Regions from separate parts of the Pseudomonas sp. C7.1 genome, predicted to be linked through region 1. Evidence: predicted binding sites of a transcription regulator. Region 1 holds the regulator's gene; the other holds the start of a gene.
The links. The regulator sigma-54, encoded in region 1, starts transcription at its own class of promoters, with help from an activator protein. The targets are predictions, from matches to a motif close to ANTGGCATNNANNTTGCTNT.
Positions count from the first base shown of each region.

Region 2: a site for sigma-54 is predicted at 2,660-2,679, ahead of glnA (glutamate--ammonia ligase). Genes of this name have one in related genera too.

Region 1 covers NZ_JBWDTL010000003.1:65,782-70,165, forward strand. Annotated here, with positions in the region: gene rapZ (RNase adapter RapZ) at 1-251, opposite strand, end outside; gene ptsN (PTS IIA-like nitrogen regulatory protein PtsN) at 254-727, opposite strand; gene hpf (ribosome hibernation-promoting factor, HPF/YfiA family) at 744-1,052, opposite strand; gene AC0T4W_RS03620 (RNA polymerase factor sigma-54) at 1,243-2,757, opposite strand; gene lptB (LPS export ABC transporter ATP-binding protein) at 2,896-3,621, opposite strand; gene lptA (lipopolysaccharide transport periplasmic protein LptA) at 3,624-4,166, opposite strand; gene lptC (LPS export ABC transporter periplasmic protein LptC) at 4,153-4,384, opposite strand, start outside.
Region 2 covers NZ_JBWDTL010000002.1:9,386-13,769, forward strand. Annotated here, with positions in the region: gene AC0T4W_RS01195 (DUF4124 domain-containing protein) at 1-364, opposite strand, end outside; gene AC0T4W_RS01200 (chorismate mutase) at 442-1,017, opposite strand; gene glnA (glutamate--ammonia ligase) at 1,158-2,564, opposite strand; gene thiI (tRNA uracil 4-sulfurtransferase ThiI) at 2,894-4,348, shown strand.

The DNA of each region.
Region 1 (4,384 bases):
TTGATGTTCCGTGCGCGCACTTCATCGAGCAGTTCGGGGAAGCGCTTGAGATGGCTCGGCAGGTTGCGCGCATCAATCGACACCGCGACCTGCGGTTGCAGCAGCTCGGTGTGCAGCAGGGCGCGTTCGGCCAGTTCAGGCAGCAGCCCGGCGGGCAGGTTGTCGATGCAGTAGAAACCGTTGTCCTCGAGCACATCAAGGGCGGTGCTCTTCCCGGAGCCGGAGCGACCGCTAACGATGATCAGACGCATGCTCAGGCTCGGTTAAGTTGGCTTTGTACGTCCACGACCACCTGATATAAGGCTTCGCTACTCTCTGCCTGGCGCAGGTTGGCGCGCACATCGCTGCGGTCAAGCATGCTGGCGATTTGCCGGAGCAGTTCCAGGTGAGCATCGGTTGCCGCTTCGGGTACCAGCAGGACAAACAACAGGTCCACGGGCGCACCGTCGATGGCGTCGAAGTCCACGGCGGCGTCCAGGCGCAATAAAGCGCTGATCGGCGCGGTACAACCGGGCAGGCGGCAGTGGGGAATGGCAATGCCATTACCGAAACCGGTTGAGCCGAGTTTTTCGCGGGCAATCAGGCTTTCGAAGATGTCTTGGCCGTCCAGGTCAGGCAGCTCGCGCGCCACCAGGTTGGCAATCTGTTCGAGAACACGTTTTTTGCTGCCGCCCGGCACGTTCACCAAAGAACGGCCGGGGGTCAGTATGGTTTCAAGTCGGATCATAGGAGGGAGTGCGAAGTCAGCGGGCCATTGCGCCCTGTTGACGTTCGAGCTGTTTTTCCTTGTGCTTGATGAGTTGTCGATCGAGTTTGTCGGTCAGCAGGTCGATGGCTGCGTACATGTCTTCGTGTTCGGCATTGCCGACGATCTCGCCGCCGGCAATATGTAAGGTCGCTTCGATTTTCTGCTTGAGCTTCTCGACCTCCATTATGACCTGCACATTGGTGATCTTGTCGAAGTGGCGCTCTAATCGGCTGAGTTTCTCGCCGATGTAGTCGCGCAGGGCGTCGGTCACATCCAGCTGGTGTCCACTGATGTTGACTTGCATACCGCTTTCTCCTTGTTGCCGTGTGTAAGAGGCAGGCGAGAGGCCTGCCGCCGGAACACTGTGGCGTGGAAGACTCTGCAGAACGAGCCTGGCACGGTCGCTTATTGCGTGTTTGCAGTATGGCTGCTTTTGCGAAAGACGAGACCGTGCGTGTTCTGTATCGAGTGCTGTCTTCCTTCTTCGTGCCGCCTTAGATCAATCGTTTGCGCTCACTGGAAGGCGCTATTCCGAGGGATTCACGGTACTTAGCGACCGTGCGGCGGGCGACTTGAATGCCTTGTGCTTCCAGTAAACCAGCGATCTTGCTGTCACTCAACGGCTTTTTCGCATTTTCCGCTGCGACCAGTTTTTTGATGATGGCGCGGATCGCGGTGGACGAGCATTCGCCGCCCTCGGAGGTGCTGACGTGGCTTGAGAAGAAGTATTTCAGCTCGTAAATGCCACGCGGGGTGTGCATGAACTTCTGCGTGGTGACCCGCGAAATGGTCGACTCGTGCATGCCCACTGCTTCGGCAATATCGTGCAGCACCAGGGGCTTCATGGCCTCGTCGCCGTAATCGAGGAAGCCGCGTTGGTGCTCGACGATCTGCGTGGCGACCTTCATCAGGGTTTCGTTGCGGCTTTGCAGGCTCTTGATAAACCAGCGCGCTTCCTGCAACTGGTTGCGCATAAAGGTGTTGTCGGCGCTGGAGTCGGCACGCTTCACAAAGCCTGCGTATTGCGCGTTGACCCGCAGGCGCGGCATGGCTTCCTGGTTCAACTCCACCAGCCAGCGCTCGTTGTGCTTGCGCACAATCACGTCGGGCACCACGTATTCCGGTTCGCTCGATTCGATCTGCGAGCCAGGGCGCGGGTTGAGGCTCTGGATCAGATCGATAACCTGGCGCAGTTCATCTTCCTTGAGCTTCATGCGGCGCATCAGTTGGCTGTAATCGCGGCTACCGAGCAGGTCGAGGTAGTCGCTGGCCAAACGCTGGGCTTCGCTCAGCCACGGGGTTTTCGCCGGCAGCTGGCGCAGCTGCAGCAGCAGGCATTCGCCCAGGTTGCGCGCGGCGATGCCGGTGGGCTCGAACTGCTGAATGCGGTGCAGCACGGCTTCGACTTCGTCGAGTTCGATGTCCAGTTCCGGATCGAAGGCTTCGACCACTTCTTCCAGGGTTTCTTCTAAGTAGCCTTGCTGGTTGATACAGTCGATCAGGGTAACGCCGATCAGGCGGTCCTTGTCCGACATCGGCGCCAGGTTGAGCTGCCAGAGCAGGTGGCTTTGCAGGCTCTCGCCGCTGGAGGTACGGGTGGTGAAATCCCACTCGTCGTCATCATTGCTGTTGCTGGGCAGGCTGCTGGCGCTGGTCTGGTAGATGTCTTCCCAGGCGGTATCGACAGGCAGCTCATTGGGAATACGCTCGCCCCAATCGCCTTCTTCCAGGTTGTCCACGGTCTGCGTGGCTTCCTGGTAGTTGGTTTCCTGATAGGGCGTTTCGGGCTGTTCGCTGGGGCTGGCGCTTTCTGCGCCATCGGCCATAGGGTCCGAATTGTCGAAGTCATCGCCATCTTCTTGGCGTTCGAGCATCGGGTTGGACTCCAAGGCCTCCTGAATCTCTTGTTGCAGATCCAGGGTGGACAGTTGGAGCAGGCGGATGGCCTGTTGCAGCTGCGGTGTCATCGTCAGCTGCTGGCCCATTCTCAGGACTAGCGATGGTTTCATTGCAGACCTTATTTACCGGCGTCTGTGCGCAATCCACTACAGGGCGTTTTTAAAAAGCGCCACTAGGAAGCAAATTATATGCCTGACTTTAAAGGTTTTGCCTAGCCGTGGCAGCAGTCGGCTTGATAAAAGCGGTGGTTACAGCTTGAACTCATGCCCCAGGTAAACTTCTTTCACTGTCTGGTTGGCCAGAATCGCCTCGGCATCACCTTCAGCGATCAGTTGGCCATCACTGACGATATAGGCGGTTTCGCAGATGTCCAGGGTCTCGCGGACGTTGTGGTCGGTGATCAATACACCGATGCCCTTGTCTTTGAGGTGATGGATGATCTGCTTGATGTCGCCCACGGAAATCGGGTCGACACCGGCGAAGGGTTCATCAAGCAAGATGAACTTGGGGTTGGTCGCCAAGGCGCGGGCAATTTCCACGCGGCGGCGTTCACCGCCGGACAGGCTCATGCCGAGATTGTCGCGGATATGGCTGATATGGAATTCCTGCAGCAGACCCTCAAGCTCCTTGCGGCGTGCGGCGCCGTCGAGGTCCTTGCGAGTTTCCAGAATGGCCATGATGTTGTCGGCCACGCTGAGCTTGCGGAAAATTGAAGCTTCCTGCGGCAGGTAGCCGATACCGGCGCGAGCACGGCCATGCATCGGCTGATGGCTGACGTCGAGATCGTCGATCATCACGCGACCCTGGTCGGCCTGGACCAAACCAACGATCATGTAGAAGCAGGTGGTCTTACCGGCGCCGTTGGGGCCAAGCAGGCCGACAATCTGCCCGCTATCGATGCTCAGGCTGACGTCGCGCACGACCTGGCGGCCTTTATAGCTTTTGGCCAAGTGTTGGGCTTTCAATGTGGCCATTATTACTGCGCCTGCTGGTCGGCTGGTTTGTTCTTCGGTTGGATCACCATGTCGATGCGCGGGCGTGGCACCGTGATGTTGGTGCCTGTGGCGCGGCCGGCGTTGACGATCTGGCGCTGGGTGTCGTAGACAATTTTCTCGCCTTCGAAGGTGTTGCCTTCCTGAATCACCTTGGCCTGGTCGATCAGCACCACGCGATCATTGGCCATAAAGTACTGGATGGTCAGGCCATAAGCCTTGACGATCTGTTTGTCGGCTGACGGTTTTTGTTCGTAGTAGGCGGGTTTGCCAACTGAGGTGAATACCTCGACATCACCCTGGGCATTCTGGGTGATGGTTACGGTGTCGCCGGTAACCTTCATGGTGCCCTGGGTAATGATTACATCGCCGCGATAAACGGCTACGCCTTGTTTGTCGTCCAGTTCTGCGCTGTCGGCCTGAATACGGATAGGCTGTTCGCGGTCGGACGGCAGGGCCCAGGCGCTTGCACTTCCGAGTGCGGCACTAAGGCTAAGTAGTAGGGGGAGGGTGTTAACGAGCCTCATGCTGACCTCTTACGTTGGACAGCAGGAGCATCCGGCCGTCATTCATGTACGCTTTCATTCCATTTGCCGTGGTCACCCCATTGGCCGCGTCGATTCTAACGGCTTGCTGGGTCTGCGCATATTCCTTCTCGGGGAATATGGTCAGGCGGCTGGTGGTGAGGATGGTCGGGCGGCCTTTGGCATCGGTGCGTTCAACGCGCACCTTGTCGATCAGTTCA
Region 2 (4,384 bases), on a different contig from region 1:
CGTGAGGCTTACCGTCGAACAGTAGGCGCAGGCGATGGTTGCTGGCCAGGCGCGGCTGGATGTCCACGCCAACGCTGAAGGTACCGTTGTTGGCGCGCATGGCCTCATCGTCAGGGATGCCGGTCAGCTGCAGCATGCTGTAAGGCGCGGCGTTGTTGGCTGGTTCGGCGGTGGTTTCAGTGGGCGGGCTGGGTACTGGCATCGACACGCTATTGGTTTTTGGCAGGTCGACATTCTGCGTCGCCTGGCCTTCCGGCGGCTGGTCGGTGAATACCGTGTTGCCATTGGCGTCTGTGTATTTGTAGATCTGCGCAACAGCAGGCAAGGCGACCAACAGTAGTAGGCAGATAAGGCTTCGACGCATGAAAACTCCGGAGCAGATAAGGTAATCGCGTTACAGGACGTCAGCATAGAACACAAATCGGTCTGAAAGCGCGGTACTCATTTCGTGGGGATACACAATTCCCCGGTTGCCCGTACCAGAGCTAAGTCATGAATGGTGTCTTTGGCCAGCCGTGCGCGTTGTTGGTCTAGCCATTCCGGGCAGTTCGGGCTATGTCGATAAGGTGCAAAAGCCGCATAGTCTTTAAGCAGTTTGACTTGCAGTTGATCCAGTTTTGGTCGGATCTGTGTAGCCAGATCCGGCCTTGCACTGTCAGGTGCTTTGCCGGCGGCGTGCCAATTAGCAATCAGTGCATATTGGACCAGCTTGTTCGCTTCGATTTGGGCTGCCAGAAACTGACTGACGTCGCCGGCATCCAGCTTGTAGTCGGGCGCAAGCCTGGCGGCAGCAGCAATGACTTGCTGTTCGCGCAGGCTGTCCTGAATCGGTTTGCCACTGTCCCACTTGGTCAATGCAACCTGGTCCGCGATGGTCAGGCGCTCGCTGATGCTGCCGAGCAACGGGGCAAGCGCTACGGGAGGTGGGGGTGCGCTGAGGTTCGAGGTGCACGCGGCAATGCTGAAGAGGCATGCCGAAAAAAGAAGGGGTCGAGCTATGGTGTGGGCGTTGGGCATAAGTTGAGATCTGCCTTGTTTCAGAAAGTTTAACGACTGCGCTCGCCGGGGCGCGCCAGGTCGAAATTCGCGGCAGTAAATCAGAAAAACGCTCCACAAAAAAGGCCACCCGAAGGTGGCCTCTTGTAACGCGTGCGAGATTAAACGCTGTAGTACAGGTCGTATTCCAGCGGGTGTACGAAGGTGCGTACTTTGATTTCTTCTTCGTTTTTGAGCTCAAGGTAAGCGTCGATGAAATCGTCGGAGAACACGCCGCCTTTGGTCAGGAACGCACGGCCTTTATCCAGCTCTTCCAGGGCTTCTTTCAGGCTGCCGCACACTTGCGGGATCAGCTTGCCTTCTTCTGGTGGCAGGTCGTACAGGTTCTTGTCCGCTGCATCGCCAGGGTGGATCTTGTTCTGGATACCGTCGATACCAGCCATCAACAGCGCTGCGAAGGCCAGGTATGGGTTGGCAGCCGGGTCCGGGAAGCGTGCTTCGATACGGCGGGCTTTTGGGCTGGACACGTACGGAATACGGATCGAGGCCGAGCGGTTACGGGCCGAGTAGGCCAGCATGACCGGCGCTTCGAAACCTGGGACCAGACGCTTGTAGGAGTTGGTCGACGGGTTGGTGAAGCCGTTCAGGGCCTTACCGTGCTTGATGATGCCGCCGATGAAGTACAGGGCGGTGTCGGACAGGCCGGCATAGCCTTCGCCAGCGAAGGTGTTCTTGCCATCTTTGCTGATGGACATGTGTACGTGCATACCCGAGCCGTTGTCGCCATACAGCGGCTTGGGCATAAAGGTCGCGGTTTTGCCGTAGGCATCAGCCACGTTGTGTACGCAGTACTTGAGGGTCTGAACTTCGTCAGCCTTGGCAACCAGGGTGTTGAACTTCACGCCGATTTCGTTCTGACCGGCAGTCGCCACTTCGTGGTGGTGAACTTCGATGACCAGGCCCATCTCTTCCATGGCATTACACATGGCAGTACGGATTTCGTGGTCGTGGTCGCACGGCGGAACTGGGAAGTAGCCACCTTTGACGGCTGGGCGATGGCCCTTGTTGCCGCCTTCGATGTCAGCGTCGGTGTTCCAGGACGCCTGCTCGGAGAAGATCTTGAACATCGAGCCGGAGATGTCGGACTTGAACTTCACTTCGTCGAAGATAAAGAACTCAGGCTCTGGGCCGACGAATACGGTGTCGCCGATGCCAGTGGACTTGAGGAATTCTTCAGCGCGCTTGGCGATCGAGCGCGGGTCACGATCGTAGCCTTGCATGGTGCTTGGCTCGATGATGTCGCAAACGATGATCAGGGTTGGCTCTTCGGTGAACGGGTCCAGTACGGCGGTTTCGTCAACCGGCAGCAGGATCATGTCGGAGGCTTCGATGCCTTTCCAGCCGTGGATGGAGGAGCCGTCGAACATTTTGCCGACTTCGAAGAATTCGTCGTCCAGCGCATCGCGTGCCGGCATGGTCACGTGGTGCTGTTTGCCCTTGGTGTCAGTGAAGCGCAGGTCAACCCACTTCACGTCGTGTTCTTTAATCAGTTGAATCGACTTCGACATGCTGTCCTCCAGATGGCCAAGGCTCGGAATGGTGAGCCCTCAATAGTACGGTGCAGCCCGGCGGCATAGTCCTCCAGGGCAACCTGCCTCACAAGGGAGCAAATTGCATGCCAGTGCACAGGAATGGGTGTGTGGCCTGAAACTCAGGGCTGGCGGGCGCTTGGTGAAGCTGCTTGATAACTTTGTGCACTGTAATGAGGCGCTATTTTTGCTTGGTGCGCTTTAGTGGTGCGCGTTTTAACGGCGTGAGGATTTTTGATCAAAGCGTGAGCAATTTCCGCTATAATCCGCGCCCCTGTTTTTTCGCGGCCTCGGCACCCCCTGTTTTCATGAAACTGATCGTTAAAGTCTTCCCGGAAATCACCATTAAAAGTCGGCCAGTGCGTAAGCACTTTATCCGGCAGCTGGCGAAGAACATTCGTTCGGTTTTGCGTGAGTTTGATCCCCAGCTGCAGGTCAGCGGTGTGTGGGACAACCTGGAAGTCCAAACCCAGATCAGTGAACCGAAAACCCTGCAGGCAATGATTGCGCGCCTAAGCTGCACGCCGGGCATCACCCATTTCCTGCAAGTTGATGAATACCCGCTGGGTGATTTCGACGATGTGCTGGAAAAGTGCAAGCTGCACTTCGCCGATCAGCTGCCGGGCAAGATCTTCGCCGTACGCTGCAAGCGCGCCGGCAAGCATGCATTCAGCTCCATGGACATCGAGCGCTATGTCGGCAGTCAGCTGCGTCAGCAGTGCGGCGCGGCCGGCATTTCGCTGAAAGACCCTGACGTTGTTGTGCGCATGGAGATTCGCGATCAGCGCCTGTTCGTTATTCATCACCAGCACGAAGGCCTGGGCGGCTACCCGCTCGGCTCGCTGGAGCAGACCATGGTACTGATGAGCGGCGGTTTCGACTCCACCGTCGCCGCCTACCAAATGATGCGCCGGGGCCTGGTTACCCACTTCTGCTTCTTTAATCTAGGCGGCCGTGCCCACGAGTTGGGCGTGATGGAAGTGGCGCATTATCTGTGGCAGAAGTTCGGCAGCTCACAGCGCGTCCTGTTTATCAGCGTGCCGTTTGAGGAAGTGCTGGGCGAGATTCTCGGCAAGGTCGATAACAGCCATATGGGCGTGATCCTCAAGCGCATGATGCTGCGCGCCTCCACGCGTATGGCTGAGCGCTTGCAGATTGATGCGCTGGTCACCGGTGAGGCGATTAGCCAGGTCTCCAGCCAGACCTTGCCGAACCTTGCGGTGATCGACTCGGCCACCGACATGTTGGTGCTGCGTCCGCTACTGGCCAGCCACAAGCAGGACATCATCGACACCGCCACGCGCATCGGCACCGCCGAGTTCGCCAAGCATATGCCGGAATATTGCGGGGTGATTTCGGTCAACCCGACCACCCGGGCGAAGAAGCTGCGCATCGAGTACGAAGAGCAGCAGCTGGATATGGCAATCTTCGAGCGCGCCTTGGAGCGTGCGACCTTGCTGCCGATCGACAAAGTGATCGACGAGCTGGGCAAGGATGTGCAGATCGAGGAAGTCAGCGAAGCCCTGGCCAGCCATGTGATCATCGATATTCGTCACCCCGATGCCGCCGAGGACGAGCCACTCGCCCTGCCTGGCGTCGAGGTTATGGCGCTGCCGTTCTATGCCCTGAACAGTTCGTTCAAGGCTCTGGATGAGGCGCGCCAGTACCTGTTGTATTGCGATAAAGGTGTGATGAGTCGTTTGCACGCCCACCACTTGCTGAGTGAGGGGCATGCCAATGTGCGCGTTTATCGTCCGGCATAAAACGCCAGGGTTGAATGGCGGCAGTATCCGCCATCG